Regions from separate parts of the Streptococcus parauberis NCFD 2020 genome, predicted to be linked through region 2. Evidence: predicted binding sites of a transcription regulator. Region 2 holds the regulator's gene; each other region holds the start of a gene.
What was found. Region 2 encodes HrcA, which represses chaperone genes, less so after heat shock. Its sites were predicted from a motif close to TTAGCACTCNNNNNNNNNGAGTGCTAA; they were not measured.

Region 1: groES (co-chaperone GroES) is a predicted target of HrcA. The motif match lies at 6,594-6,620, and genes of this name have one in related genera.
Region 3: SPB_RS04785 (ATP-dependent Clp protease ATP-binding subunit) is a predicted target of HrcA. The motif match lies at 5,785-5,811, and genes of this name have one in related genera.

Annotation. Positions count from the first base shown of each region.
Region 1 covers NZ_AEUT02000001.1:2,075,501-2,086,133, forward strand. The annotation lists gene SPB_RS10475 (VOC family protein) at 1-399, opposite strand, end outside; gene SPB_RS10480 (cation:proton antiporter) at 501-2,573, opposite strand; gene SPB_RS10485 (hypothetical protein) at 2,575-2,844, opposite strand; gene SPB_RS10490 (cold-shock protein) at 3,173-3,373, shown strand; gene SPB_RS10495 (CtsR family transcriptional regulator) at 3,551-4,018, shown strand; gene SPB_RS10500 (ATP-dependent Clp protease ATP-binding subunit) at 4,011-6,455, shown strand; gene groES (co-chaperone GroES) at 6,650-6,934, shown strand; gene groL (chaperonin GroEL) at 6,972-8,600, shown strand; gene SPB_RS11560 (hypothetical protein) at 8,825-9,541, shown strand; gene SPB_RS11565 (hypothetical protein) at 9,626-9,961, shown strand; gene SPB_RS11570 (G5 domain-containing protein) at 10,115-10,633, shown strand, end outside.
Region 2 covers NZ_AEUT02000001.1:1,192,067-1,202,699, forward strand. The annotation lists gene fabD (ACP S-malonyltransferase) at 1-146, opposite strand, end outside; gene fabK (enoyl-[acyl-carrier-protein] reductase FabK) at 168-1,136, opposite strand; gene SPB_RS05970 (acyl carrier protein) at 1,294-1,518, opposite strand; gene SPB_RS05975 (beta-ketoacyl-ACP synthase III) at 1,580-2,554, opposite strand; gene fabT (fatty acid biosynthesis transcriptional regulator FabT) at 2,554-2,988, opposite strand; gene fabM (trans-2-decenoyl-ACP isomerase) at 3,064-3,855, opposite strand; gene dnaJ (molecular chaperone DnaJ) at 4,030-5,169, opposite strand; gene dnaK (molecular chaperone DnaK) at 5,463-7,292, opposite strand; gene grpE (nucleotide exchange factor GrpE) at 7,485-8,063, opposite strand; gene hrcA (heat-inducible transcriptional repressor HrcA) at 8,094-9,134, opposite strand; gene SPB_RS06010 (glycoside hydrolase family 73 protein) at 9,269-9,853, opposite strand; gene SPB_RS06015 (M15 family metallopeptidase) at 9,850-10,602, opposite strand; gene SPB_RS06020 (histidine phosphatase family protein) at 10,592-10,633, opposite strand, start outside.
Region 3 covers NZ_AEUT02000001.1:947,273-957,905, forward strand. The annotation lists gene SPB_RS04750 (NAD(P)H-hydrate dehydratase) at 1-78, opposite strand, end outside; gene SPB_RS04755 (bifunctional methylenetetrahydrofolate dehydrogenase/methenyltetrahydrofolate cyclohydrolase) at 75-929, opposite strand; gene SPB_RS11010 (FeoB-associated Cys-rich membrane protein) at 998-1,132, opposite strand; gene feoB (ferrous iron transport protein B) at 1,132-3,285, opposite strand; gene SPB_RS04765 (ferrous iron transport protein A) at 3,303-3,761, opposite strand; gene SPB_RS04770 (amino acid ABC transporter ATP-binding protein) at 3,873-4,607, opposite strand; gene SPB_RS04775 (amino acid ABC transporter permease) at 4,604-5,293, opposite strand; gene SPB_RS04780 (DUF1797 family protein) at 5,417-5,647, opposite strand; gene SPB_RS04785 (ATP-dependent Clp protease ATP-binding subunit) at 5,927-8,212, shown strand; gene SPB_RS04790 (NUDIX hydrolase) at 8,331-8,780, shown strand; gene SPB_RS04795 (DUF1827 family protein) at 8,829-9,137, shown strand; gene ileS (isoleucine--tRNA ligase) at 9,203-10,633, opposite strand, start outside.

The sequences.
Region 1 (10,633 bases), 880 kb from region 2:
AGAAACTAATTGATAGCGTTGGCCATCTTCTTCTTCAAATGGGAGAGCTTTATGACCAAATAGGTCGATGATACCATCATGTTTGACTCCAAACTGGTTAAAACGATTTAAGTAATAATCTAGTGCTGCGTCATTTGGCACTCGAAGTCCAATCCGGGTAATTCCGTTTGTACCACGGACGCCCTTTGGATTATTGGGAAAATCAAAGAAAGTCATATCTGTCCCAGCTGAACCCATGTCGTCTGCGAAGAATGTATGATAAGTATGAATATCATCCTGATTAACAGTCTTTTTGACCAGACGCATTCCTAAAATTTCCGTCACAAAACGATAATTTGCTTCAGCACTATTGGTCATCGCCGTAACATGATGGATGCCAAGTAAGTTTGTTTGAGTCATATAATACCTCCTAATATAACAAATCATTTTTCTACCTATATATTATCACTAATTAGTAATAAAACAAAAGATTTGCTCATCAAAAAAGAAGTAACTTCAAGTTACTTCAATTGGTGTCGATAATTTATGATATCGTAGACAAAGTTTGGTGAATTATCACGCAGAGAATAGCTTTCTAATTCATTAACTTCATCACGAAGTTGTTGTGCTTCTCTAGCTGTGATATGACCAGCAACTTCAAATTCATGAATCGTTTGTCGTTCCAGATAGTAACCATGAATCCGTTCACCGCTAGAATCTGGGATAAAGTTAGCAATCACCCGCTCAACAAAAAGTCCAGACTTCATCAATTCAGCATTTTGAATCCTTTGATTCTGTAAAAAATTAACTAATGACGAATTGTAAAAGCCTTCTAAGTCTTCCAGTGATTCGAGGATTAATTCTATATTAGCTAAATATAAATCCGTCAAATGGTCCCGATTTTCTTCAGATAAACGGATTCTAGCTTTTTGTAAACTGGTCAAACTCGATTTCAAGTCGCTACCGACAGACCACATCTCATGAATGACATGTCGAATAACACGGAGCAAAATGGTAAAGGAATAATTAAAACTTGAGATAAAACTTCGGTTAACTTGACGTTCCATTGATTTTAGGTAGGTTTGATAAATCCGATACTCAAAAATTGTAATATCTTTGTGGCGAAAGGCGTGTTCTAGTCCTTCATTTTCAATAGCAAGCATCAGCAGTTGTAACTCAGCTAATTCCTCCTTGACATTATTTGGCTCTTGTTCCAAGATTAGATTCTCAATCCGACGGTTATAGGCATCTAAGACATAGTATAATCCAGCTTGATTTGCTTGAGCTTTTTGTCCTTCTGTCTCTAATTTTTTGACAACTGACGTTAAAATATCAATCTTAGTTAAATAGTTCTCTGTCGACCGAGCAACAGGCGCTAAGTGGGGTAGAACCAGTAAGCCAATCAAAAAACTAAGCAATGTAATTGCACCGACTGTAAACAAAGTCAATGAATTTTTGTAAGTATCAATCTGCGGAATTAAAAGGATAATGGCTAAAGAAACACTCCCTTTAACTCCTGAAAAAGTCAGAAGATTAACAGTAGGTAAGTATTTTTTAAAAGCTTTGTGGTACTTACGACTTCTGAAAAAGAAGTAAATGATAATTGTTAGGTATCTTATAAGGAATAGGAAAGCTGTCAAAATAACCACGATAAAAAGTAGGTAGACATTGCTATAACTTGGACTAGCTAAAAGGGGCCCAGTAAATTGGGTTAGTTCGACGCCAAAAATAATGAAGACTAAACCATTTAGTATAAAATTAATGGTTTCCCAGATAATATTTGTGACGCGGTCAACTTGCGCATCAAAGAGGGTAACTTTTTTTATCCGATTTGCTTGCATCACACCGGCTACAACGACGGCAATGATACCTGAGACATGAAGCATGTGTGCAATGAAGTAAACGACAAATGGGAGAGTTAATTCTAACAGAAGCGCACCAGTCACGTCTGCTGCATCAAATTTTTCAAGCACCGACAGAAAGATTCTGTTGAGTAGAGCAAAGATTAAACCAATAACAATTCCACCCAAAATTGAAAAAAGTAGATTTAAGCCTGCATCGGCTAGGGAAAAATAGCCTGTGACCAAGGCTGTTAGTGCAAACTGAAAAGCAACAAGTGCACTAGCATCATTCAACAAACCCTCAGAAGTTAAGGTGTTTTTTATCCGATTGGGGAATTTGAAGCGTTTGGCCAAGGATAGGAAGGCTACGGCATCGGTTGGCGCTAGGGCCGCTCCCATGGCAAAACAGAGGGCTAATGGTAATTCGACCGGAAGTAAGGTTTTGATACCATAACCCATAACAATTGTGCTAATCATGACAGCAGGTAAGATTAAATAGAGAACTAAACCTCTTGAACGGATAAAGCTTTTGACATCACTTTCCTGACCTTCTCGAAAGTTAAGGGGGGCAATGACAAAGGCTAAGAAGATTTCTGGATCAATGATTAAATGGTGACCTTTATTAAAAATGCCAAACAGGATTCCGAAAAAGAGCTGAATGGCAGGTAGGGGGATTTGTGGAAAAATCCGATTGATCACATTTGATAAAATGAGCGAAAGGAGGAAGGTAATGACCAGTATTGGAATTGACATATTAAGGGGTGTCCTGACCTTGTTTAGAGTTACTTTCTTTGCGGAATTCTTCTTTTAACAAAGCAATCTTTTGATCAATTAATGAAATATCCTCATGCTCAATCAGTTTGTGACAACGCTCTTTTTCTAAGCCAATCAATTTTTTCTTGATTTTCTTAGCTTTTTTAAGATCTTTGCAAGTGAAATCTCCGCAGTCAGCTGTTTCCATTTTATCGTAAAGGTATTTTTGACGCATTTCTTGAACACGACTAATAATATTTGACTCTGTCAATATTTGTACTCCCTAGAAACAAGCTTCTGTTCCTTATAACTATAATATATTTTAGATGATAACTTGTTTTTAAAATAAAACAAATTTAATCTCTTTATGACACATTTTAGCCTAGAAAATAAATTAACTCAAGAAAAAACTCTAGCAAAATAAAAAAGCGTTTTCTATTCACTTTATTTTAAAAGCGCTTTTAATGTTTTTTCTTGACTTTACTATAACAGTTTGATACACTTGACTAGTAAATTAGTTTGTGAGTTAGTATATGTGTTCCACATCATCGTTTCTCTCTATTTTTACACAAGAATTTATGGAAAGGAAGTAGATGATTATGGCACAAGGTACAGTTAAATGGTTTAACGCTGAAAAAGGTTTCGGTTTTATTTCAACTGAAAACGGGCAAGATGTCTTCGCACATTTTTCAGCTATCCAATCTAATGGTTTCAAATCTTTAGATGAAGGACAAAAAGTGGAATTTGATGTTGAAGAAGGTCAACGTGGCCCTCAAGCAGTAAACATCGTTAAATTGTAATTTACAATTAAACATGCATAAATGATGAGTACCTTCTGGTGCTCATTTTTTTGTTTAATATAGTCAGATATTTCCATTTGCTTTTAAGGATAGCAATTTGTTATAATTAAAGTCAGTTTTAGTCAAATAGGGAAACAACCTTGTGAATGAGTAAGTATTAATTAAGGGAGTGAGATTATGCCAAGTAAAAACACATCGGATAGTATTGAAGAGTATATCAAAGAACTTCTGGAGCAATCTGGGATTGCAGAAATTAAACGGTCTTTATTAGCTGACTCTTTTCAGGTTGTACCTAGTCAGATAAATTATGTCATCAAAACGCGCTTTACTGAAAGTCGTGGTTATGAAGTAGAGAGCAAACGCGGTGGCGGCGGTTATATTCGTATTGCCAAGGTGCATTTTTCAGATAAGCACCAATTAATTGGTTCCATGAATGCAATGCTTGGTGAACGCGTTAGCCAACAAGTGTTTACAGATTCGATTCAAATGCTTTTTGATGAAAATCTTATTACTGAGCGAGAAGGAAACATTGTTCTTGCTATGGCGACGGACGATGTATTAGGTGAAGATGCTCCAAGCATCCGTGCAAAGATGTTATATCGTTTGTTACGTCGTATTGATAGAAAGGGAAGCATTAATGATTGATTACTCAATAAAGATGCAAGAGATATTTAAACAGGCCCAGTACCAAGCAGCTCGCTTTGGCAGTTCGCATTTGGAGACCTGGCATATTCTCTTAGCAATGGTGAAAGAAGAAGGTTCCCTAGCAGGATTAGTTTTTAGTGAATTTAATAATAAAATTTCAGAAGAAGAATATGAAGCAGCTGCAATTTTGGCCGTGGGAAAAAGTCCTCAAGATGATATTAAAGAAGTACATTTCTTAGGTCAGTCCAAGACTTTAACCAATATTCTTAAGTTTTCTGAAATGATAAGTTTGGTTACAAATGCTTCTGAAGTAGGTTCAGAGCATGTTCTTTTTGCAATTTTGTTAAATCCAGATATTATGGCTGCCCGACTCTTAGAGATGGCTGGCTTCAAAATTAAGGATGATGGACAAGGACAACCAAAGCTTGCTGATCTCAGAAAAGCTATTGAAATACAGGCGGCATATAGTAAAGAAACAATTAAAGCTATTCATGAGTTACGAAAACCTAAAAAAGCCAAAGGTGCTGGATCTTTTTCTGACATGATGAAGCCGGCTAGTACAGCTGGAGACTTGTCAGATTTCACCAGAGACCTAACGGAAATGGCCAACCAAGGATTATTAGAACCAGTTATCGGCAGAGATAAAGAAATCACACGGATGATTCAGGTTCTCAGTCGTAAAACCAAGAACAATCCTGTACTAGTTGGAGATGCTGGTGTTGGTAAGACAGCCTTAGCTTATGGACTAGCTCAACGGATTGCCAATGGATCAATTCCTTATGAATTGCAAGATATGCGGGTCTTGGAATTAGATATGATGAGTGTTGTTGCGGGTACACGTTTCCGTGGGGACTTCGAAGAAAGAATGAATCAAATCATCGACGATATTGAGACGGATGGTCAGATTATTCTTTTTGTTGATGAACTACATACAATCATGGGTTCTGGTAGTGGGATTGACAGTACTTTAGATGCAGCAAATATTTTAAAACCTGCTTTATCACGTGGAACGCTCCATATGGTAGGTGCGACAACACAAGAAGAGTATCAAAAACATATTGAAAAAGATGCAGCTTTATCTCGTCGTTTTGCGAAAGTGCTTATCGAAGAACCAAATTTGGAAGATGCTTATCAAATTTTGTTAGGACTAAAAGGATCTTATGAACGTTTCCATAATGTTTCAATTTCAGACCAAGCGGTCAAGACGGCTGTTAAGGTAGCTCATCGCTATTTAACCAGTAAAAATCTTCCTGATTCAGCCATTGACTTATTAGATGAAGCAAGTGCAACGGTTCAAGGGTTAGTCAAAAAAGAAAAAGCTTCCATCTTAACACCAATTGATCAAGCTATTCTAGAGAAGGATTTCAAAACAGTTTCAAAACTATTGAAAGCTCAAGTTAATAACAAATCTGCAAAGCCTACACTAGTGACTGAAGATAATATCATGTCTACACTAAGCAAGTTATCAGGAATTCCTGTTGAAAAACTAACCCAAGCAGATAGCAAAAAATATCTTAACTTGGAAAAAGAATTGCATAAGCGTGTGATTGGTCAAGAAGATGCTGTATCAGCAATATCACGGGCAATTCGTCGCAATCAGTCAGGAATTAGAACAGGCAGACGACCTATTGGTTCATTCATGTTCTTAGGGCCAACGGGAGTTGGTAAAACAGAATTAGCAAAAGCTTTAGCAGAAGTTCTCTTTGATGATGAGTCAGCACTAATTCGATTCGATATGTCCGAGTATATGGAAAAATTTGCAGCTAGTCGATTAAATGGGGCACCTCCAGGCTATGTCGGCTATGAAGAAGGTGGCGAACTGACAGAAAAGGTTAGAAATAAACCTTATTCTGTTCTACTATTTGATGAAGTTGAAAAAGCCCATCCGGATATCTTTAATGTCCTATTGCAAGTTCTAGATGATGGGATGTTAACAGACAGTCGCGGGCGTCGCGTTGATTTCTCAAACACCATTATTATTATGACTAGTAACTTGGGCGCGACGGCCTTACGTGATGATAAAACAGTTGGTTTTGGTGCCAAAGATATTTCTCAAGACCACCAAGCCATGGAAAAACGAATTTTGGAAGAATTGAAGAAATCCTACAGACCAGAATTCATTAACAGGATAGATGAGAAGGTAGTCTTCCATAGCCTCAGTCAAGAGGATATGAAAGAAGTAGTGATGATTATGGTTAAACCATTAGTTACTAATTTGGCGGAAAAAGGCGTTAGTCTGAAAATTCAACCATCGGCCCTCAACTATCTCTCAGAGGAAGGCTATGATGTGGAGATGGGGGCAAGACCACTCCGAAGAACGATACAAACGCATATTGAAGATAAACTGTCAGAATTGATTCTTTCTGGCGACTTATCTAGTGGACACCAGTTGAAAATAGGAATGTCCCATGGCAAATTAAAATTTGACATAGAATAAATAAAAGGCTGAGGATGACACTCAGTCTTTTTGTCTAGTTGGAAAAACCAAAATATTTAAACTATTGAAATTTTTGCTTTATAACTAAGTATTTTTTTCTTGACTATTTTTGACCAAGTGATAAAATAATAGAGTAAGTTAGCACTATCTATAAGAGAGTGCTAAATTTCTAGTAATTAATAGGAGGCATACACATGATAAAACCTTTAGGTGACCGCGTGGTCGTGAAATTTGAAGAAGAAAAAGAACAAACTGTTGGCGGCTTTGTTCTTGCTGGAGCTCATAAAGAATCAACTAAAAAAGCTACGGTTCTTGCTGTTAGTGAGACAGGATTGCGTACCATTACAGGTGATTTAGTTCCTCCAGTTGTCAAAGTTGGTGACAAAGTTTTAGTTGAGAATCCTGGTTTGGATGTTATCCTCGATGAGGAGACTGTAACTGTTATTCGTGAATCAGATATTTTAGCCATTATTGACTAATATACAGTATAGATAAGGATAAGAAAGAAGGATAATTATGTCAAAAGATATTAAATTCTCAGCAGATGCGCGTGCAGCAATGGTCAGAGGTGTCGATATTTTAGCTGACACTGTCAAAGTTACATTAGGCCCTAAAGGTCGTAATGTAGTTCTTGAGAAGGCATTTGGATCACCATTGATCACTAATGATGGGGTTACAATTGCTAAAGAAATTGAGTTAGAAGATCATTTTGAAAATATGGGAGCAAAACTAGTGTCAGAAGTTGCTTCAAAAACCAATGATATTGCTGGTGATGGAACAACAACTGCAACTGTATTGACTCAAGCAATTGTTCGTGAAGGACTAAAGAATGTTACTGCAGGTGCCAATCCAATTGGTATTCGACGTGGGATTGAATTAGCTGCAGCGACAGCTGTCGAAGAACTAAAAGTAATTGCCCAACCAGTTACAGGAAAAGAAGCCATTGCGCAAGTTGCGGCTGTTTCTTCACGTTCAGAAAAAGTTGGAGAGTACATTTCCGAAGCCATGGAACGTGTTGGCAATGATGGTGTCATCACTATTGAAGAATCACGTGGAATGGAAACTGAGCTAGAAGTAGTTGAAGGAATGCAGTTTGACCGTGGTTACCTTTCTCAATACATGGTAACAGACAACGAAAAAATGGTTGCTGACTTAGAAAATCCATTTATTTTGATCACTGATAAAAAAGTATCAAACATTCAAGAAATTCTTCCACTCTTAGAAGAAGTCTTAAAAACAAACCGCCCATTATTGATTATTGCTGATGATGTTGATGGTGAAGCCTTACCAACATTAGTTTTAAATAAAATTCGCGGAACATTTAATGTTGTTGCCGTTAAAGCACCAGGATTTGGCGACCGTCGTAAGGCTATGTTAGAGGATATTGCCATTCTAACAGGTGGAACTGTGATTACTGAAGAGCTTGGTTTAGAGCTTAAGGATGCGACAATAGCAGCGCTAGGCCAAGCAGCTAAAATCTCTGTGGATAAAGATTCAACAGTTATTGTTGAAGGTTCTGGCGGTGCGGATGCTATTGCCAATCGTGTTGGCCTAATTAAATCCCAATTAGAAACAACAACGTCTGAGTTCGACCGTGAGAAATTGCAAGAACGTCTAGCTAAGTTAGCGGGTGGTGTGGCAGTTATCAAGGTTGGTGCTGCGACAGAAACTGAGTTGAAAGAAATGAAGCTCCGCATTGAAGATGCTTTGAATGCTACTCGTGCTGCTGTTGAAGAAGGGATCGTAGCTGGTGGAGGAACTGCCTTTATTTCAGTGATTGAGAAAGTTCAAGCTCTAGAACTTGAAGGTGATAATGCGACTGGTCGTAACATTGTCCTTCGTGCCCTTGAAGAACCAGTTCGTCAAATTGCTTATAATGCAGGTTATGAGGGGTCAGTTGTCATCGATCGTTTGAAAAACAGTCCTAAAGGAACTGGTTTCAATGCTGCCAATGGTGAATGGGTTGATATGATTGAGACAGGAATTATTGATCCAGTTAAAGTAACACGTTCTGCATTACAAAATGCAGCATCAGTGGCCAGTCTTATTCTTACTACTGAAGCAGTTGTAGCTACTAAACCAGAGCCAGCTGGGCCAGCTATGCCAGGTGGAATGGACCCTAATATGATGGGTGGAATGATGTAGTATCTAATAAGAATTTATTACTATAATAAAAGAAGTTGCACAATGCGACTTCTTTTTAATTTTATTTTTAAATTATTTTGTAAAGGGTAGTGCTATGTGCTACAATCAAAGTGAATAAATAGAAAAATTAAAAATGGAGAGAGACCGCCATGTTTAGGGATAAAAAACAAATTTTTAGCATTAGAAAAACGCTTCTTGGAGTAGGAAGTGTTTAATTAGGTGTTATGCTAACAACACAAATGATAGCCGCTGATGAAACTGTTGCAGACGTTACTGTAGCAACCACCCCATCCCTCGTCGCTGAGGCGCCTGCAATAACCACTAAAGTAGTTGAGAAAGCTGCAACAATTACCCTAACAGATACTTCGACAGCTACAACACTTAGTCCAGATGTTACAGCTGCTGCAGTTGGTGATTCAGTTGTTACAGAAACGGTCATTGCTAGTCCTATTCGTTATGTATCTGATGATACTCAGCCTGAAGGTTACCAAGCAGTACAGACTCAAGGAACTGATGGTAAATTGATTACAACTACAGTAAATGGCGTGTCTACAGTCCAACGGATTGAGCCTACAGAAACTGTTATTGTGATGGGGATAATGCCAACAACAACGACAGAGATGATTGCACCAGCTATAACTGAATATAGTATTGATGTCACAAAACCAGTTGTCACCGATGTAATTATTCTTGGCCAAGATGGGACTAAAACAACTACAACAACTAATATTATTCAAACAGAAACAACAGATCCAGCCAGCCAGGCTGTCTATGATGATAGTTATAAATGGATAGACCAAACTTTCTATCATGTTGATACAACTCAGACATTACCAAGTGATCGGATTGTTCTTGATACATTGTTTGTGGATAGACCTCCGTTGACTGCTGATTATAATACTACTGAATCAACTGTTCGTGAACTTGCTCAATACAGTTAGAACTATATATATGAGTATCTAACAGTAACCAATCCTGATGGAACAACTACACAAACAAGATATATTAGAACAATCACGGCTGAAATGTCAGACCCAACAGATACACAATTACGTAGTTTGCTTGGTTTGACAGATGATGCGGCATTCTATTCACGTTTGTTGACAACAGCTCAAGAAGATATGTGGACAGCATCCGCACAAGACTATGGTATAGAAATAGTACCAGAAGATTTATCAACATCGACAGATGACTTTTTGAGATATGATAACAGTAATATTATCAATGATGCCTTTTATGCTGATATCAAGGCAGATTATCAACGTGCCATACTAGCTGAACAAGAGTTAGAAGCACTTGGTTCATGGACAACGCAACAGCAGACAGATATGAATATATTACTGACCGGTTCAATTCATTAACACGTCGCTATAATAATTATAAAGGCAGTATTTCTACGTCAATTGATTACAGTAATACGACAATGATGTCTGATACACAAAAAGCTGATTTTGAAGCCAGAATTCATGCTCTCCCTGAGGAGTTACAGCGTATCATTGCTGACTTGGTAATTTATGACAATGAAATTCCAGGGAACCTTAGGTTTAGCAAATTCAGCTGCCCAATCAATTGCTTTGAAATATGAGGCAAGCAATACTAGTTTGATGGAAACTGTTCTCCATGAAATGACTCATATTATCGACTTCAAGAGTGGTTTATATGTTGAGACAAGTGATAGAAATACTGATGGTACTCTTGACACTGTTCCGGCCTTATCTGATACACAAGAATTTTTAGATATCTACCATACCTATTTTGATCGTAGTGATGTTTGGCCTTACTATAGAGATAATAGTTCTGAAGCGTTTGCTGAAGTATTAAGTCAGTATATTATGCACCGTCTATTTGGTTCACCATATGCTACTTATGTTCCAAATCCATATACTGGTGATGCATATGATCCAGGTAATGGGACAGGCTATAGTCCATTTGCAGCTACTGAATTCTACTTTGCTAGTCTCTTTAATAAATTATTTGAATACCCAAGAACAGCAACTGTTGTTCCTTATGTGACAACTATTACGCAAAAAGCT
Region 2 (10,633 bases):
TCGATTAAAGAACGAATATCATAACCCAAAACTGAATTGGCCTGCTCAAACGTTACTTTAACAATTGGATATGTGTCATACAAATCTCTAGCCATGCCAACTGTTTGAGCACCTTGTCCTGCAAATAGAAATGCAAGTTTCGTCATCTTTTTTCCTCTTTTTCCAGTCTAGATTCTGCTCACTGAAGCCCAGCGCTGTGCTTCTTTATTGATAACATCGGCAGCTGTGTAGAAAATATCTTCTAGAATTTCCTGACATGTCTCTTCTTTGTTGATTAAACCAGCTATTTGCCCAGCCATAACAGAGCCATTAACAACATCGCCGTCAACAACCGCATCACGTAATGATCCCGCACCCATTTCTTCAATATCCTCAACCGTTTTTAAATCAGAAAGATATTCTTTTTCTGCTTTTGCATAAGCTGAAGTTAGTTTATTTTTGATTGAGCGAACTGGATGTCCAACAACTTGAGCAGAAACAACTGTATCAATATCTTTGGCCTTGAGGATTTTATCTTTGAAATTTTGGTGCGCATTTGATTCGGTTGCGATGGCAAATCTTGTTCCAACTTGCACCGCTTCAGCTCCCAGCATAAAGGCTGCGGCCGCGCCAGCTCCATCACCAATTCCACCAGCAGCAATAACGGGAATTGAGATTGCTTCTACAACTTGACGAACTAAGGTCATCGTTGTTAATTTTCCAATGTGCCCACCAGCTTCCATTCCTTCAGTGATAACAGCATCAACACCTAGTTTTTCCATTCGTTTTGCTAATGCAACACTTGGAACAACCGGAATAACTTGAATTCCTGCTGCATGAAGGCGCTCCATATAACGACCAGGGTTACCCGCACCAGTAGTAACTACTTTTACACCTTCTTCGATAACGAGATCGACAATGTCGTCTGCAAAAGGCGAAAGGAGCATAATATTAACTCCAAAAGGATTTGAAGTAATTGACTTTACTTTATCAATATTAGCTTTGACAACTTCCTTGGGTGCATTTCCCCCGCCAATAATACCTAAACCACCAGCATTTGAAACAGCCCCGGCTAAATCACCATCTGCTACCCAAGCCATACCCCCTTGGAAGATTGGATATTTGATATTTAATAATTCAGTAATACGTGTTTTCATTAATTTTTCCTACTTTACTTAAGAAAATAGTTTGATTATCAAACTATTATAAAAAAAGAAAGAGTGAGTTAGGTCCAATAAAGGGGCTAATCTCACCCACAAGTCAAAGATAATCTTATTAGTAAGCTAATTTTAGATGAACTTTTATCTGTTTTTCTTATTTAGTTTTTGATTCAACATAGGCAACTAAATCACCTACTGTTTTAATGCCTTCTTCAGTTTCAATTTGGATGTCGAACGCATCTTCAATTTCAGAGATAACTTGGAATACATCAAGTGAGTCAGCATCCAACTCGTCAAAAGTTGTTTCCATTTTCACTTCTTCTGCTTCTTTACCAAGTTCCTCAACGATAATTTCTTGAACTTTTTCAAATACTGCCATTTTTATTTTCTCCTTAAGTAATGTATATGTTTTTTATAAATGTGCTAGGCACATGATATAACTAGATTTTAACAATTAGACTTCCCCATGTCAAACCTCCACCGAAACCGGCAAGCAAGATTGTTTGGCTACCATCTAATTTAATTTTCCCATTTTTAACTGACTCTGAAAGCAAGATTGGGATACTTGCTGCACTGGTATTTCCATAAGTCATCATATTCTCAAGAAATTTTTCTCGAGGTAAAGCGATCTTTTGAGCCATTTTATCTAAGATACGTCGATTGGCTTGATGGAAAAAAACATAATCAATTTCTTTTTTGCAAATAGCAGAGCTATTAATCAATTCAGAGACGCTTTTTGAGACATCTCGAATGGCAAAGTCAAAAATTGAGCGACCATCCATAGTCAAATAAGGATTTGACTGGCTAGTTTCAGAATAAGGTGAAGCCAATGGCTTCTGATCAGCTTGTAAACTCTGACCACGTGACCCGTCAGTATGTAGTGATTCAGCCAAAAAATGTTTTTCTTGACTCTCTTCAAGTAAGACCCCTCCAGCACCATCACCAAATAGTACTGCAGTCGTTCGGTCTGACCAATCAATTGTTTTTGATATAACTTCTGCCCCGATAACTAGTCCTTTTTTGTACTGTCCTGAAGCAATCAATTTCTCACCCATCGCTAAAGCATATACAAAACCACTGCAGGCAGCAGATAAGTCAAAGGCAAAAGCATGACTTGCTTTTATTTTCGCTTGAACCAAGGCTGCCGTAGAAGGCATCATCGAATCAGGCGTAATCGTTGCCACAATAATAAAGTCAATTTGATCTGAATTAAGTTTAGCTCCTTCGATTAATTGAAGAGCGACCTGACTAGCTAGATCACTTGTATTCTCATTAAAGCTAATAAAACGTGATTCAATTCCTGTCCGTGATTGAATCCACTCATGACTTGTATCAAGAATTTGACTTAGTTTATCATTTTCAATTTTTTGGTCTGGAACATAGTGTGCTACTTGACTGATTTTTGCAAAAGGCATTAAATCAAGTCCTCCAAGAATTGATGTAAGTTTTTGAGACCTTTCAATAGGGCTTCCATGCTTTCCTCATCCATACCTTCAGTCACATGACCGACCATATTTTTATGAAATTTAGCATGCAATCTATTGAGTAGTCTTCCCCGTTTTGTCAGAGATAAAAAAACGACGCGACGGTCGTTGACTGACCTTGTCCGATTAATATAACCTTTTGCTTCAAGTTTATTTAAACTAGTTGTGACTGTACCTAAGGTAACCATTAGTTCCCTAGCTACGTCACTTGGTGTGACATTGTCATATTTTCCGATAATCTCAATGGTATGCATTTCTTTTAGTGAAACATCGTTAAATTGACTAGTCTTTAAACTAATTTCTTCAATTACTAAAATCCTATTAAAGACGTCGACTAAGTAATCATTGATTTTATTGTATTCCAATTCTACACCTCCCAGCAAATAAGCTTTGATAGTCAAATTATATCAAACACCAAAGTATTTTGCAAGATGAGTTACTTATTGCCCCATAAAGTTAGGTCTTCTTCTTTCAGCATAGGCTATAACACCTTCTTTAAAATCTTCCTTAAAGGCTAGGTCTTTTTGGCTTTGCAATTCTTGTTTAGCATAAGCATCCCAATCTGAGAAATTACTTTGCCAAATCAACCCTTTCATTGCTGCATAAGAATTAGAAGATCCTCTTCTAAGTCGTTTTAGCAATTGTTCCAATGCTCTATTTAGTTTTTCAGGCTCTACAGCTTTATAGACAAAGCCATAATCAAAGGCTTTTTCAGCAGTAACGCTTTCACCTGTCATCACCAAATGAGTTGCTTTATTGACGCCAACAGCTCTAGTTAACAAGTATAAGCCTCCAGCATCAGGAGCTAAGGCAACATTTACAAAAGCTTGGACAAATTTGGTATTAGTGCTTGCCAGACAAAAATCAACAGCTAAAGCAATATTGAATGCTGCACCAGCTACTGCCCCATCCGCAGCTAAGATAACAGGCTTGGGTAATTGCTTAATCTCATAAGAGATATCTTGAACAAGCTCAGCTATTTTCACTAAAGAATTAACATCATCCTGCTCGACTGCTTCTTGCATTTGCACCAAGTCACCACCAACTGAAAAGATTTTCCCCTCAGCTTGGATAACAAGAAAACGAACTGCTTGTTTTTTTTTGACAATTGCTAGCGCATCTAAAATTTCTTGACACATGGGGATATTAAATCCATTGGCTACCTCCACTCGATTAAATGTAAGGTAGGCTGTATCTTCATCAATTTCAAAAAGAATATGCTGATAATTCATGACTTCTCACTTTCTAATACACAAATTATTTTATACTCAAATAATTTGATTATCAAACTATTTAAATGTATTTTACACTACTTGAAGAAATCATGCAAGAAAAATATAAATATTATTCTGAAATCTTTGCTATTTCCATACAAAAAAAGATAGAGAGTTAGCACTCTATCTTTTTTAAATATCCTCAATGACATCTTTCATTTTATCAAAGAAACCCTTTTTCTTAGGGCGTGAAATACTTTCACCACTTGCTGCGGCGAAGGCTTCCAATGCTTCTTTTTGTTGATCATTTAATTTTGTCGGTGTCACAACATTAATGGTTACATGTTGATCACCTTGGCCAGCTCCGCGAAGTTTTGGAGCCCCCTTGCCTTTGAGTCTAAAGACTTTACCTGTTTGTGTTCCTGCTGGGATAGACATTTCTACCTCTCCGTGCACTGTCGGGATATCAACATTTGCTCCCAGAGCGGCCTGAACAAAGCTGATGTTCATTGTGTAATAGATTGTAGAGCCATTTCGTTCAAACTGTTTGCTTGGCAATACATTTAAAATAACAAAAAGATCGCCATAAGGCCCACCATTTGTTCCAGCTTCACCTTGTCCTTGAAGGCGGATTTGTTGACCAGTTTCAACTCCTGCAGGAATTTTGACAGAAACTTTATGTACTTCTTTTTCATGACCTGTTCCGTGACAAGTTTGACATGGTTCTTTGATTTCTTTACCTGTTCCGTGGCAGACATCACATGTAACTTGGCGACGCATCATACCAAGTGGTGTCTGTGTGTCCACATTGATAACACCTGCACCATGACAGCGTCCACAGGTTACAGGACTTGTACCTGGTTTAGCTCCAGAACCATTACATGTTGAACAACTTGACTCACGGTTATAAGTAACCTCTTTTTCGGCACCAAAAACAGCTTCCTCGAAACTTAGATTGACACGGTATTGAAGGTCATCACCTTGTCGAGGCGCATTAGGATTACGCATGCCACCGCCGCCGCCGAAGAAACTTGAAAAGATATCTTCAAAGCCACCAAAGCCAGCCCCATCAAAACCGCCACCAAAACCGCCTTGTCCTCCAAAGCCGCCTTGCGCACCAGCTGCACCATATTGATCATAGGCAGCTCGTTTTTGCGAATCACTTAATGTTTCATAAGCTTCTTGAACATCTTTGTATTTTTGTTCAGCTCCGGCTTCTTTGTTAATGTCTGGATGATATTTTTTAGACATTTTTCGATAAGCTTTTTTTATTTCATCCGAGGAAGCATCTTTTGATACCCCAAGACGTTCATAAAATTCAGTATTATTCATATATTTAGTTTCCTCCCTTCGATGACTAAGTCCTTAAGGCAGGTTAATTTCCTCTCTATGTTATAGACTACTTCAAATTTCACACAAATCATTTGATAGCCTTTTATTATGGTTGCCAAGAAATCCAATAATGATAGAAAGATTTCTTTTTAGTTGACCTATAGTAGCCAAAACAGACGGGGCGAGGCGCCCCGCCTTTTTGGAATACTACTATCGTTCGTTGAATTGAACTAGTGTTTGCCCCTCGCTTCCTATTTCTAGGCCCGTGGGATAAAACAGTCCACAGGACTGTTTTATTTTTCCGTGAATTCACCATCTACAACATCATCACCATTTGAAGCTTGGTCTGTAGATTGAGCGCCTTCAGCACCTTGAGCTGCTTGTTGGGCTGCTGCAGCTTGTTCATACATCTTAACTGCTAATGCTTGAGCTTTTTCATTTAATGCTTCAAGTTTAGCTTTCATTTCTTCAAGGTTACCTGATTCTTGAGCAGCTTTTAATTCATCAAGAGCTGATTGAGCAGCATCGCGTTCTGTGTCGAATCCTTTGCCTTCGGTTTCTTTAATTGTTTTTTCAGTTGCGAAAATAGCTTGGTCAACTTCGTTTTTAAGGTCAACTTCTTCTTTGCGTTTCGCATCTGCTTCAGCATTAGCTTCAGCATCTTTCATCATACGATCGATTTCATCTTCACTCAAACCATCATTTGATTTAATAACGATATGTTGTTCTTTTTGAGTACCTAGGTCTTTTGCTTTAACAGAAACAATACCATTTTTGTCAATATCAAAAGTTACTTCAATTTGAGGGATTCCGCGTGGTGCAGCTGGAATATCAGTCAATTGGAATCGACCAAGTGTTTTGTTATCTGCTGCCATTGGGCGTTCACCTTGAAGTACATGGATATCAACAGCTGGTTGGTTATCTGCTGCTGTTGAGAAGACTTGTGATTTAGAAGTTGGAATGGTTGTGTTACGATCAATTAGTTTAGTAAATACACCACCCATTGTTTCAATACCAAGTGATAATGGAGTTACATCTAAGAGTACGACATCTTTAACATCACCAGTGATAACAGCACCTTGAATTGCAGCACCCATCGCTACAACTTCATCAGGGTTAACTGATTTATTTGGTTCTTTACCAGTTTCAGATTTAACAGCATCAACAACAGCTGGGATACGGGTTGAACCACCAACTAAGATAACTTCATCAATTTCCGATAATGAAAGACCAGCATCTGATAATGCACGACGAACTGGTGTTTTAGTACGTTCTACTAAGTCACGTGTAAGATCATCGAATTTCGCACGAGACATACTCATTTCTAAGTGAAGCGGGCCAGCGCTACCAGCAGTAATAAATGGCAAGCTAATTTGTGTTTGAGTAACACCTGAAAGATCTTTTTTAGCTTTTTCAGCAGCATCTTTCAAACGTTGTAATGCCATTTTATCTTGTGAAAGGTCAATGCCGTTTTCTTTTTTGAATTCTTCTACTAAGAAATCAATAATTTTTTGGTCAAAGTCATCCCCACCAAGTTTGTTATCACCTGCAGTAGCTAGTACATCAAAGACACCATCACCTAATTCAAGAATTGATACGTCAAAAGTACCACCACCAAGGTCAAATACTAAGATTTTTTCTTCTTTATCAGTTTTATCCATACCATATGCTAAAGCTGCTGCTGTAGGTTCGTTAACAATACGTTCAACTTCTAAACCAGCAATTTTACCAGCATCTTTGGTAGCTTGACGTTGTGCGTCGTTAAAGTAAGCAGGTACAGTGATAACGGCTTTTTCTACTTTTTCACCAAGATAGTCTTCAGCATAACCTTTAAGGTATTGAAGAATCATTGCTGAAATTTCTTGTGGAGTGTATTCTTTACCATTTGCAGAAACTTTTTCAGAAGTACCCATTTTAGATTTAATAGAAATTACTGTTTCTGGATTTGTCACTGCTTGACGTTTTGCAGCATCACCAACGATGATTTCACCATTTTTAAATGATACTACTGAGGGTGTTGTACGATTTCCTTCTGGGTTTGCAATAATTTTTGATTCAGTACCTTCAAGTACTGCTACAGCTGAGTTAGTTGTACCTAAGTCAATACCAATAATTTTAGACATAATTTATACCTCTTTACTTTTTTCTAATACTTGTCTAGTTTAACGACTTGGCGGTCGAAATAATAATTTCGATTTTATATTAATTAGCTGAGCACAGGCTGAAATCTTAGTGAGATTGGATAAATCATATAGGAAATCAGTATTTTCTATAGATTTCCTATTTTCTTCCAGATTTCTAACGCCCTTTGCATCCTAGTTGTAAACTACTACCATTGCTGGTCTTAACAAGCGTTCGTGGAGTTTATAACCCTTTTGAAAAACTTGAGCAATAGAATCAGCTGGATGGTCATCATCGGATGGCATAGTTTGAATAGCCATATGCAAGTTGTGGTCAAATGTTTCAACAGGGACTTCTTCAATGCCTTCTTCTTTAAGGGCATTAAGTAGACTTTCTTGAACCATTTCTATACCTTTTTTAACATCTTCTGTCAAGCCTTCAACAGCCAGTGCACGTTCTAAGTTATCTAGACTTGGCAAGATTTTTTTAGCAAGGTCTTGCGAACGATAACGTTGAATCGTTTGGCGTTCTTCAGTAGCTCGACGTTGGATATTTTGCATTTCGGCATGAGCCCGAAGGTATTTATTTTCAAATTCCTCAGCCCGTTCCTTAGCTAAGTCAAGCTCACTTTTTTCAGGAGCTTTTTCCTCTTCAGGAACTTCCTCAACTGTTTGATCAGTGTCAACAACTTCTTCAGTTGTTTGATTTAAATCCTCATTCAGTTCTTCGTTCAGTTCTTCGTTTTTGATGTCATCATTTGTATGTTTTGACAATTCAAGCACCTCTTTTCATATCTGTATCTATTAAAATTCATTAACTTCATAGTGGTTACTATTAAGATAACGGTAGTAGTCTCGCAACTTCATAGCTAATATCCGTCCAACAACATTAATTAAGCTGACATTCCGACGATAATTCATGTCAATTGGACCAATCAAGCTGAGTAAACCAAACCCTCTATAAGGAATTAAGAATTTGTAAGTAAGTAAACTTAAATCGGCTAAAGCAGGTTCACTACTATCAGCTACCTGAACAGTAGCCATTTCATTCTCTGCCATCCCCTGCCTGATTGAAATTGCTAGAGCTTGTTCACTATCTAAGAATTGATAGGTTTCAATTCCCGCATACCCAAGAGCATTTACCTTCCCAGAAACAAAAATCGTTTCCTGAAAAAGACTACTGAAAATATAATCAAATAAGTCGGAAACATTATCCGTAATTATGAAATATTTCTGTAGAACTTGAGGGATTTCAGTCCTTAGCTTATAATGCACATCTAACAAATCCCGACCCGTCAGCCGTTCGTCAACAATTTCTTTTAACTTGAGCAAATCACGCGCCAAGAAATTTTTCGGAATTGCAAACTGAACAGTTAGTGCTTTGGAGTCATCTAAGTTTAAAACAGCTAAAGCATCATGCGTCGACAATTGAACGATGTCAAACCCCGTCAATTTTTGTCGTGCCGGTTCCACATCAAGAATGGCTACGCTGTAACCCGTAATTTCTGCTAGAACCTGACTGGCTTTTTTTAAGATATCCTCTAAATTGAAAGCTTCGAAATCAAAAGCTTTAACCATCTGATAAACATCATGTTCGTCAATGCTATCAAGACTCAAAGAATGCTCTACAAAAAATTTAAAGCCAGCTGGACTCGGCATGCGTCCGCTAGAAGTATGAGCTTTTTCAAGTAATCCCATTTTTTCTAGTTTAGCCATCTCGTTCCTAATAGTTGCACTGCTTGATTCGATACTGGCTTGGAGCGCTTTTGACCCAACAGGTTCATGTGTTTGAGTAAAGAGGTCAACAATTAGATTAAGAATTTCATTTTGACGTTCTGTTATCATTAACAATCCCCCTTTTTACATTAGCACTCTACTATCTAGACTGCTAACTTATATTTCTATTATACTCTTAAAATGAACCTTGTCAAGAGAAAAACACAAAAAATTAGCACTCTTTTTTTAGAGTGCTAATCCCCTTAATCATATTTTGTTAAATCTTTTTCTTCAATAACTTTAATCAGTTTTGCAGCATAATTGTTATCATAAGAATAGATGTATTTTTCCAAAGACTGAGCAGGCAATTTATAACCTTCAAAAGTAGCTAATTCACGATATAGTTGCTGGTCCCAAACCTGTCCCTGACTTAAACTCGCAAAGTAATCCGCAATAGATTCTTTCCAACTTGGATAAGTTGCAAATTTTAATTTTGTGGTTGTCGGATTATTTAACACAGGTTTTGTCGTCTCTAAAATAACGTAATTATCACCAGGTTTTGCCAACATTGAAAAGAGATTATGATATTTTGCTGATAAGATACTTTGGCCACCTTGGCTATCAATTAAAATTTGACCAATGATAATTGAAGGACGAACTCCATAGGCTTTGGCATAGGGTTTAACTTCCTTAGCAACATCATCAATAAAAACCTTCTCTGAATAAGGCACCTTGATTAATTGACTGGAATTAGGTATCTTAGCATTCATGATTAAAGGCATGATCATGGCAAAGATAAAGAAAAAGAGCAAGATTAAAAATGAATTTAATTTTAAACGTGATCTCATTGATTCTCCTTCAATAAGGTAATGTATTCTTCTAGCGTCAGCTTATGCCTAGCCATGTACTTAGCAGATGCTTTTCCCACATAACGGTAATGCCAATCCTCATAACCAACACCTGTGATGTTCTCTTTCCCTTCAGGAAAACGCAGAACAAAGCCATAGTCAGCAGCAAGAGCAACAATTTGTTTAACTGTCTCAGCATGACTTTGATTCAGATAATTGGAAGTCCCCATATCCATGGCTAAACCAGTCATATGTTCACTGGCCCCAGCTGGTTGGGAATAGGTTTGTACTAACTTTTCAGCCTCAGTATCGGTTAAGTATGGGTTATTCGCCTTCTCTTGATCGATGTAAGACTGATAAAGTTGCGCTTGGGTATCGACACTTCGGTATCCTGAAATGACATGTTCTTCGGGGTCAATGGCTTGCGCAGCTGCTAGAAATCCGGCCGCATCCTCAACAATTCGTGAGTCTAACTGAATGCCATTAAAATCAGCAACTGTCGGATTCATTTCCTCTGTCGGATGGTCCCTATTAACTAGGACTAGTTCCCAGTCTTTCGGCGACACCTTAGGTAGCCCAGTAATTTTCTTGTTACTTGTTGTATGCTTTTTATCTTTGGTTAAATTAACTTTGTTCTGACGTACGGTCTGATTAGGATTATCTTCTCTAATAAAGAGGTACAGACCACTTAAGAACAAGAAAACAACAAGGATTTTTCCTGCTAATAGGACTAAGTTTTTATTTTTCATTTAATTCTTCTATCATTTGACGACCACGCAG
Region 3 (10,633 bases), 240 kb from region 2:
GCGCCCATAATCGCCTTTGTGGGAATTACGACGTCTAGGACCAATAATTTCCTTGGCCAATTCTTCGTTTAATTTCATTTTGACACACTTCTTAAACAAGCTTGATAAGTTTGTTCTAGTAACATCGTAATTGTCATCGGTCCAACTCCACCTGGGACTGGTGTGATGAAACTAGTTAAATCAGCCACTTGATCAAAATCAACATCCCCAATTAATTTACCATTATCATCACGATTCATTCCAACATCAATAACAACAGCACCTTCTTTGACAAATTCTTTAGTTACAAAATTTCCTTGGCCAATTGCCACGATAAGGATATCTGCGCGACTAGCTACTTCTGGTAAATGCTTGGTCCGCGAATGTGTTAAAGTAACGGTCGCATTTTTATCTAGTAACAATTGGGCCATTGGTTTGCCAACAATGTTTGAACGACCAATGATTACTGCATTTTTACCCTCTAAATCGATACTGTATTCACTAAACATCTCCATAATCCCCGCTGGTGTACAAGGAACCATAAGTGGGCGACCTGACCACAAGTGACCAGTATTCATTGGATGAAAGCCATCGACATCTTTTTTAGGATCAATTGAGAGGATTATTTTTTTGTCATTAATATGGCTTGGCAATGGTAATTGGACTAATATACCATGGATGCTATCATCTAGGTTATATTGATTGATAATATCAATCAGCTCTTCTTGACAAGTTGATTCCGATAAGCGAACAGTTTCACTTTTAAAACCAGCTGCTATAGCTGCTTTTTCTTTATTTTTGACATAAACTTGACTGGCCGGATTATTACCAATTAATATCACTACTAATCCTGGTACAATATGGTACTTATTATTTAAAACTTGCACTTTATCAGCTAAATTTGATTGCATCTTTTGGGCTAGTGCTTTTCCATCGATTATCTGTGTCATGAATTCTTTCCTTATCTATCTTTTTATCATTATACCAAAAAAAAGAGGGAGCATTCCCTCTTTGTCAATTATTTATCTTTCATTTTATCTTTGATTGGACAAGAACAATTGCAATCGCCACATGAACCATTTTGACTGCGATAATATTTTAAACTAAAAAATACTAGAATGACGATAATAATAAAAATAATAAACGTCGACATTAGTTTTTATCCTCCCTATAATTGAAAATATTAGTTAATGTGATTAGGTTTTCTTGACTTTCTTTAGGTTTCCTCAAAATCAGATAACTAGCTATTATTAACAAGAGGACTGCAATGATTGTGAAAAATGAAAGTTGTCCTGTCTGAAAATAAAGACCAAGTTGATAAATGATAAAACTTACCGAATAAGCTAGTTCTGTTTGAAAACCTATAGCAAACAATGACCATTTCTTACTATTCATTTCACGTTTTATTGCCCCGATAGCTGCAAAACAAGGAGTGCATAATAGATTAAAAACCAAGAAGGAATATGCTGCTATAGGAGAATAGTCTAATCTTAATTGATTCCAAAGCAAATTCGGTGACACAGTCATTTGATTATTTTGATAAAAGATACCAAATGTTGCAACCACGGTTTCTTTAGCTAACAATCCAGAAAAAGTTGCTACTGTTGCTTTCCAATTACCAAATCCTAATGGTGAAAAAATCCAAGCAAAATGACGTCCTATGTCTGCTAATATGCTTTCTTGTGCATTAACGGGTTGAAATCGAAAATCATAGGAAGTTAAATACCAAAGTAGAATTGTTAAAACAAAAATGACAGTACCTGCCTTTTTTATAAAACTTAAGGCTTTATTATAAGCATATAGTATTACTGTAGGTAAATGTGGTAAATGATAGGCAGGCAACTCCATGATAAATGGACTTGCTTGACTTGACAATAATTTTGTTTTTTTCAGGGAAATACCTGATAAAACAATAGAAGCAATTCCAATAAAATAGGCACTTGGGGCAATTATAGGGTTATTGGGAAAGAAGACACCCGAAATAAGAGCGACTATGGCCATTTTAGCCGAACATGGCATGAATGTTGATGTCATAATCGTTATCTTACGATCTTGTTCATTTTCAATTGTACGACTGGCCATAATAGCAGGAACACCACACCCAGTAGCAATTAACATTGGAATAAATGTCTTTCCTGATAAGCCAAACTTACGGAAAACTCTATCCATTACAAAAGCAATCCGACTCATATAACCAATATCTTCAAGTATACCCAAACAAAGAAATAAAACAAACAATTGAGGAACAAAACCTAGAACTGCTCCAACTCCTGCAACGATGCCATCAATTATTAAGGACTTCAACCAAAAATCAACTTTTAAGTATGTTAACACAGTTTGCAGAGTATTTGGAACTAGTTTTCCAAATAAATAATCGTTAGCCCAATCAGTTCCTAAGGTTCCAATTGTTTGAATGGATAAATAATACACAATAAACATGATAATAGCAAAAATAGGTAAAGCTAAAAACCGGTTAGTGATAATAGTATCAATTTTGTCAGATAATTTAAGCTCGAAATTATCTTTTTTTATTTGAGCCATTTGACAAATGCTATCAATATAAGCATATCTTTGATTAATAACAATAGATTCTGCATCTTCCATATAAATCTTCTCTGTAATTGCTGAAATATATTCAATTTCCGAAATGATATCAGAAGATAATTCAAGATGTTCCTGAACAAGAGGGTCTCGTTCAAATAATTTTATCAAGTAGTGTCGTCTACTGAGCCCTAAATCATAGTCTGTTAGAAGTTGCTCTATTTGACTCAATGCAGCTTCAAAACTATCTTCATAAATTGGGTAAGGTGAAGGTGACCCACTATGAACTAATTTTTGGATGTACTTAACCATCTTATCAATCCCTTTATTTTTTATGGCACTGATTGAAACTACAGGTACACTTAGCAGATAACTAAGTTTATCACAACTAATCTGATTTCCATTTCTTTCTACAACATCCATCATATTTAAGACAAGAAGACAAGGAAAACCTAATTCTAACAGTTGGGTTGCTAAATAAAGATTTCTTTCAAGGTTTGATGCATCTAAAACATCAACAATAAGCTGAAGTTGCCCACAAAGCAGATAATCTCTCGCCACTTTTTCTTCAGATGTATAAGGAGATAAAGAGTAAACTCCTGGTAAATCTTGAATTTCAATCTGTTTATCTATTTTTAAAAAGCCACTTTTTCGATCAACAGTGACTCCTGGCCAATTTCCAACTTTCTGATTACTTCCAGTTAATAAATTAAATAAACTCGTCTTTCCACTATTTGGGTTCCCAATTAATGTAACTTTTCGCATAACTCCTCTTAAATGTTCTATCTTCGATCAACGCTAATTAATTGTGCTTCTGATTTTCTAAGTGTTAGTTCAAATCCTCTCACAGAGATTTCAATTGGATCTCCCAAAGGAGCAACTTTTATTAATTTGACTTGCGTCCCTTTCGTTAATCCCATATCCATCAAATGTCGCTTAGTTTCTTTATTTGTAAAGATATTATCAATATAAGCTTTTTCACCTACCAATAAATCGGTAAGTGGGACAGCATTTGAGGTCGTTTGATGTAGTTCAACATCAATATTATCTAAAATACTTTTATCAAATGCTAGTCTCTGATCTGATAACATTACGATAGCACTATTATTAGTCTTTGAAATGAGCATAATCTGTTTGTCAGGCAACAAGCCTAAATGTGACAAATGTTTTTTAAATGAATCAGGAAGATTAATAGACTTGATAAGATACTTTTTCCCAATTTCTGCTTGTAATAATTTCACACTATTCTCCCTTTAATATCTTCCAATTATAACATAAGAAAATTATAATGTAATCCTTTTCACTAAAAAATTAAATAGAGTTAATAAAAAAGTTGGATTTCTCCAACTTAATTAAAGTATTTTACTCAAGAAATCAACGGTTCTTGCTTGGCTTGGGTGGTCAAAAATTTCTTCAGGCTTGCCTTCTTCGACAATCATACCATCATCCATAAAGATAACTCGGTCTGCAACTTCCTTGGCAAAACCCATTTCATGTGTAACAATAGCCATTGTCATTCCGGCAAGAGCGAGTTCTTTCATAACAGTTAAAACCTCACCCACCATTTCAGGATCTAAGGCAGATGTTGGTTCATCAAATAAAAGCATATCGGGGTCCATCGCCAAGCTTCGAGCTATCGCAATCCTTTGCTTTTGCCCACCTGAAAGAGAATCTGGATAACTTGTAGCCTTATCAGCGAGACCAACTTTTTCCAAAAGGTGATAAGCCTTTTCTTCAGCTATCATTTTACTGACCTTTTTAGTTTTGATTGGTGAGAGAGTAATATTGTCTAAAACGGTCATGTTGGGAAAGAGGTTAAACTGTTGAAAGACCATTCCCATTTTTTCACGCATTTTAAAAATATCATTTTCCTTATCCGTAATGTCAGTACCCTCAAAGGTTACTTTTCCTTTGCTTGGTGTTTCTAATAAGTTCATCGTCCTTAATAATGTTGACTTACCAGATCCAGACGGTCCAATAATGACTAAAACCTCTCCTTGCTCAATTGTTAAGTCGATTCCCTTTAAAACATGATGCTGACCAAAAGACTTATGTAAGGCTTCAATTTTCAATAGTTCTTGACTCATAAACTTTTAACTCCCTGTCCCATCTTCTTTTCTAATAAATGTAATAGTTGTGACATTACAGTCGTAACCATCAAGTAATAAAATGCTCCAAACAATAAAGGTGTAATTGGCTGATACGTTGACGTAACAACCGATTGGGCACCATTCCATAATTCCATAACACCAATTGTTTGCAAGAGTGCACTATCTTTTATTATTGTAATAAACTCATTGCCTAATGCTGGAAGGATATTCTTAAAAGCTTGAGGTAATATAACAAACCGCATCGCATTTTTAGGGCGAATGCCTAAAGAGTATGCTGCTTCTAACTGGCCAGCCGGTACGGCCTCAATCCCAGCTCTGACTATTTCGGAAATATATGCTCCGCTATTCAATGAAATAATAATAATCCCAGGTAAGAGTCGTGAAAAATCAAGGTTTAGAACACCAAAATCTATAATAGGCATTTGATTAAAGTGCATCCAAGCAAAGGCAATCATAATTTGAACGACCATTGGTGTCCCTCGGAAAATCCAAACATAGAAAGAGGCAAGCCATTTCAAGGGAAGAATAGAACTTCTCTTCAAAAATGTAATAATTATGCCTAATATGGTGCCAAAAAACACTACAGCAATTGAAATAAAAATGGTGACTAAGACACCGTAATTAAAGTAGCCCCAGTAATGTGGCAAAAAAGAAAAATTCATATTTATACTCCAAACATATCGATTTTTTAAAACAACGAAATAATTATAACACTTTATGTATAAAAATACAATAGAAACTAAAATAAAAAACCTGCCTGGGCAAGTTTTTTTTAAAGATTAATATTAATATAATAAATCGTAAATTTCCATTGCAATTAAATCAATACTATCAAATGAATATGATTCACGAGCTTCAACATCACGTAATGTAAAAACTGGTCCAGTTTCAACATCATTTGCAAATGCTACTTCAGCAACTACTACGCCATCACGTTCAAAATTTCTTTTTAAGTTGCCACCGTCATTAACCATTAATTCTAAGCGGTTGATGATTCTCACTAAATGTGATTCCATTTCTGTTCTCCTATTCCTTAGTTTTCCATATTATTTTAACATAATTTGCCCTAAACAAACACTAAAAGAGACAAATTTCTCAATCTTTTCCTTTGTTATGTGTGGTAAATTGTTGTTTTTTCTCGAAAATATTGTGATTATCACTCTATTCTGGAGAGTGCTAAAAATTCGAACTTTTTACTTGATTTCCAAAAATAGGGTGCTATAATATGGTTATAAAGTTTGACCATGTTTGACTATAAATCAAGATGGTCGATAGAAATGCATTGGAGGTATGCTATGCTCTGTCAGAATTGTCAATTAAATGAAGCTTCAATCCATTTATATACCAATGTTAATGGGAAACAAAAGCAAATTGATTTATGTCAAAATTGCTATCAAATAATGAAAACGGATGCGAATAATTCAATATTAGGGGGAATTGGTTCGCGTTCAGAAAAAAAACAAGACCCAATGAATCCATTCTTTGATGACTTTTTCGGTGATTTGAATAACTTTCGATCTTTCGGAAATCTACCTAATACTCCTCCAACTCAGGCAGGTGGAAACGGTGGAAATAATGGGAAAATTCCTAACCAACAGGGCTCTCGTAATCAAAATGCACAAGCTACTCAACAGCCTAAAGGCTTACTAGAAGAGTTTGGTATCAATGTTACGGAAATTGCCCGTAAAGGAGGTATTGACCCTGTTATAGGTCGTGACGAAGAGATTACACGTGTCATTGAAATTCTCAATCGTCGTACAAAGAATAATCCAGTTCTAATTGGCGAACCCGGTGTTGGTAAAACTGCTGTCGTTGAAGGTTTAGCTCAAAAAATTGTGGACAGTGATGTCCCATATAAACTTCAAGGTAAACAAGTGATTCGTTTAGATGTTGTTAGTTTAGTCCAAGGAACTGGAATCCGTGGTCAATTTGAAGAACGAATGCAAAAACTGATGGAAGAAATAAGAAACCGTCAAGATGTTATCTTATTCATTGATGAAATTCACGAAATTGTTGGAGCCGGTAATGCAGGTGATGGCAACATGGACGCTGGAAATATCTTAAAACCTGCTCTTGCTCGTGGTGAATTACAGTTAGTTGGTGCTACTACACTTAATGAGTATCGAATTATTGAGAAAGATGCCGCCTTAGAACGACGTATGCAACCTGTTAAGGTTGATGAGCCTTCTGTTGAAGAAACAATTACCATCTTAAAAGGGATCCAGACTAAGTACGAAGATTATCATCATGTTAAGTATACAGATGATGCTATCATTGCTGCTGCGACACTTTCTAATCGATATATTCAAGATCGCTTCCTTCCAGACAAAGCAATTGACTTACTCGATGAAGCCGGCTCAAAATTGAACTTGACGTTAACTTTTGTTGATCCAAAAGAAATAGATCAACGTCTTGTCGAAGCCGAAAATTTAAAAGCGCAGGCTACACGAGATGAAGACTATGAGCGCGCAGCTTATTTCCGCGACCAAATTATCAAATATAAAGAGTTACAAAAGCAAAAAGTTGATGAAGAAGATACCCCAATCATTACTGAGAAAACAATTGAAGGTATCTTAGAGGACAAAACCAATATCCCTGTGGGTGATTTGAAAGAAAAAGAACAATCACAATTGATTCACCTGGCTGAAGACTTGAAGAGTCATGTCATTGGTCAAGACGATGCTGTTGATAAAATTGCTAAAGCTATTCGTCGTAACCGGGTCGGTCTAGGTACGCCAAATCGACCAATCGGTTCATTCTTATTCGTGGGTCCTACAGGTGTAGGGAAAACTGAGTTATCTAAGCAATTAGCAATTGAACTTTTTGGCACAGCCGATAATATGATTCGTTTTGATATGTCAGAGTACATGGAAAAACATGCCGTTGCTAAGTTGGTTGGTGCCCCTCCTGGCTATGTCGGATATGAGGAAGCCGGTCAATTAACGGAAAAAGTCCGTCGCAATCCTTATTCACTCATTTTGCTGGATGAAATTGAAAAAGCTCACCCTGATGTTATGCACATGTTCCTTCAAGTTTTAGACGATGGTCGTTTGACTGATGGGCAAGGCCGGACAGTTAGCTTTAAAGATACCATCATCATTATGACTTCTAATGCCGGGACAAGTACTAATGAAGCCTCTGTCGGATTTGGGGCAGCCCGCGAAGGACGAACAAGTTCAGTTCTGGGACAATTAACAAATTTCTTTAATCCAGAATTTATGAACCGTTTTGATGGTATTATTGAATTCCAAACATTAAGCAAAGATAATCTATTACATATTGTTGATTTGATGTTAGAAGATGTCAACAATCGCCTCTCTCAAAATGGCCTTCACCTTGATGTGACCAATAAAGTTAAAGAGAAATTAGTCGATCTTGGTTATAATCCAAAAATGGGTGCTCGTCCATTAAGAAGAACTATTCAAGATTACATTGAAGATGCTATTACTGATTTCTACTTGGAAAATCCTAGTGAAAAAGAGCTTAAAGCAATGATGACTAGTAATGGAAATATCATTATTAAATCAGCAAAAAAATCTAATTCCCCTGTGGAAGATCAAACCAAGTCTTACGAAAATTAATTTGAAAAGTGATAATAATGATTATTATCACTTTTTTGATGAAAATTTTCACATATTATGAAAAAAAATAAAGCGCTATCTTCATTTTTTTAGTATAATATAAATAGGAGGGACGGCTATGACAGTTCCAAAATTCGGCGAAAAAATTGAAGAAAAAAACTACAAATCTCGGTATGGAGTTTATGCAGTTATTCCAAACAGTGATAAAACAGAGGTCATCTTAGTACAGGCACCCAACGGGGCTTGGTTTCTTCCTGGTGGAGAAATTGAGGAAGGTGAGAATCACTTAACTGCTTTAGAGCGAGAATTGATTGAGGAGCTCGGATTCTCAGCTGAGATTGGATATTACTATGGCCAAGCAGACGAGTATTTTTACTCACGTCATAGAGATACCTATTACTATAATCCAGCTTACTTGTATGAAGTAACTTCTTATAGTATTCAAGGAGATCCCTTGGAAGACTTTAACAAACTAGCTTGGTTCCCAATCGAGGAAGCAATTGCCAACTTAAAACGCGGCAGTCATAAATGGGCAATAACTGAATGGCAAAAACAACACCATTCTTAATAACTATTAATTTATTGATGTATAGTGATTGATAAAGAGGAGATAATTATGAGACTTATTAATACAACAGGGAGTCATCCTGAACTGGTAACCAATCAACTAACAAATACAGATGCTAAATTGGTTGAAGTTTACTCGGCAGGTAACACAGATGTCGTTTTCACAAAAGCACCAAAACATTACGAACTATTAATCACTAATAAATATCGCGCAATTAAAGATGAAGAATTAGAAGCAATCCGTGAATTTTTCTTAAAACGTCGCATCGATCAATCTCTTATCATTAAAGGGAAAACAAAAATGGTTCATACCAATAATTTAATTGAAATCTCATTCCCAATCAAAGAAGAAAACTAGCCCATCCAGGTTAGTTTTTCTTTATCACTAACAAACAAAAAAATCTGACCTTTCGGTCAGATTTTTTATTTAGTTTCAAATCCTTCAGCTACTGCCTCTGGGAAATTTTCTTCAATTATTTTTGCACTTGCATCACAGACAAATGCTCCATAAGGACGCATTCTAGTTGTCGGATCAACGCGGCGAGAACGCTCACACACTTCACCTACTGCATGTTCTACAGTAAATGCAACACCATCAAATGCTATTGCATTTTCAGGCGCTTCTTCTAAATCAGCAACTGTCAATTGAGATACAATCATTAATAGTGCAATATCACTATCTAAAGCTGTTAATAATGTTTTGACATGCGGACTAGCATAGACTGTCAAGTGTGCTTCAAGAGATTTACCGATAATTTTCTCATTACGAGCTTCTTCTAAAGCTTTTTGAGCTTGTGTACGTAGAGTCATGAAAGCTTCCCATGCAGATAAAATATCCTCTTCACCTTCATAGCTTTCAGCTAGAGGTAACTCTGATAACTGTACAAATTCTTCACTTTCAAATTCTAAATAGGACCAGATTTCCTCAGCTGTATGAGGTAAAATTGGTGTTAATAGTTTAGTAATTTTAACCAAAATATCATAGAATACTGTTTGCATGCGACGGCGTTCAGGGCTATTAGCTCCTTCAATATATACAACGTCTTTAGCAAAATCTAAATAAAAGGCTGATAAATCAATTGTCACAAAGTTAACAACTGCTTTGTAGATTGCCATGAAATCGTATGATGCATATGAAGTATTGATTAATTCAACTAATTTGTTAAATTTGATTGTCATATATTTATCAACTGCAGAAAGATTTTCATAAGCTACAGCATCAGTATTTGGATTGAAATCAGACGTATTAGCAATCAAGAAACGTAGCGTATTTCTGATTTTACGATATGTTTCTGATACTTGTCCTAGAATATCCATAGATACACGGACGTCATTATCGGTGTCAACTGAAGTAACCCATAAACGCAGAATTTCTGCACCATATTGTTTAGTCACATCACTAGGTAAGATTGTATTACCTTTTGATTTAGACATTTTTTCACCCTTACCATCAAGGACAAAACCTTGTGATAAGACTTCTTTATATGGGGCATGACCATTAACAGCAACTGATGTGATTAATGATGAATTAAACCATCCTCGGTACTGGTCTGATCCTTCTAAATAAAGATCTGCTGGGTAGTCTAAGTGTCCACGAGCATTCATTACACCATTCCAAGATGAACCTGAATCAAACCAAACATCCATGATATCTGTTTCTTTTGTAAACTCACCATTTGGTGAACCTGGATGAGTAAAGCCTTCAGGTAGTAATTCTTTTGCTTCTTTCTTCCACCAGATGATTGAACCTTCTTGTTCAAAAAGATTGGCAATATGGTCAGTTACTTCTTTTGTCATAATAGCTGTGCCATCCTCAGCATAGAAGATTGGTAGAGGGACACCCCATGCACGTTG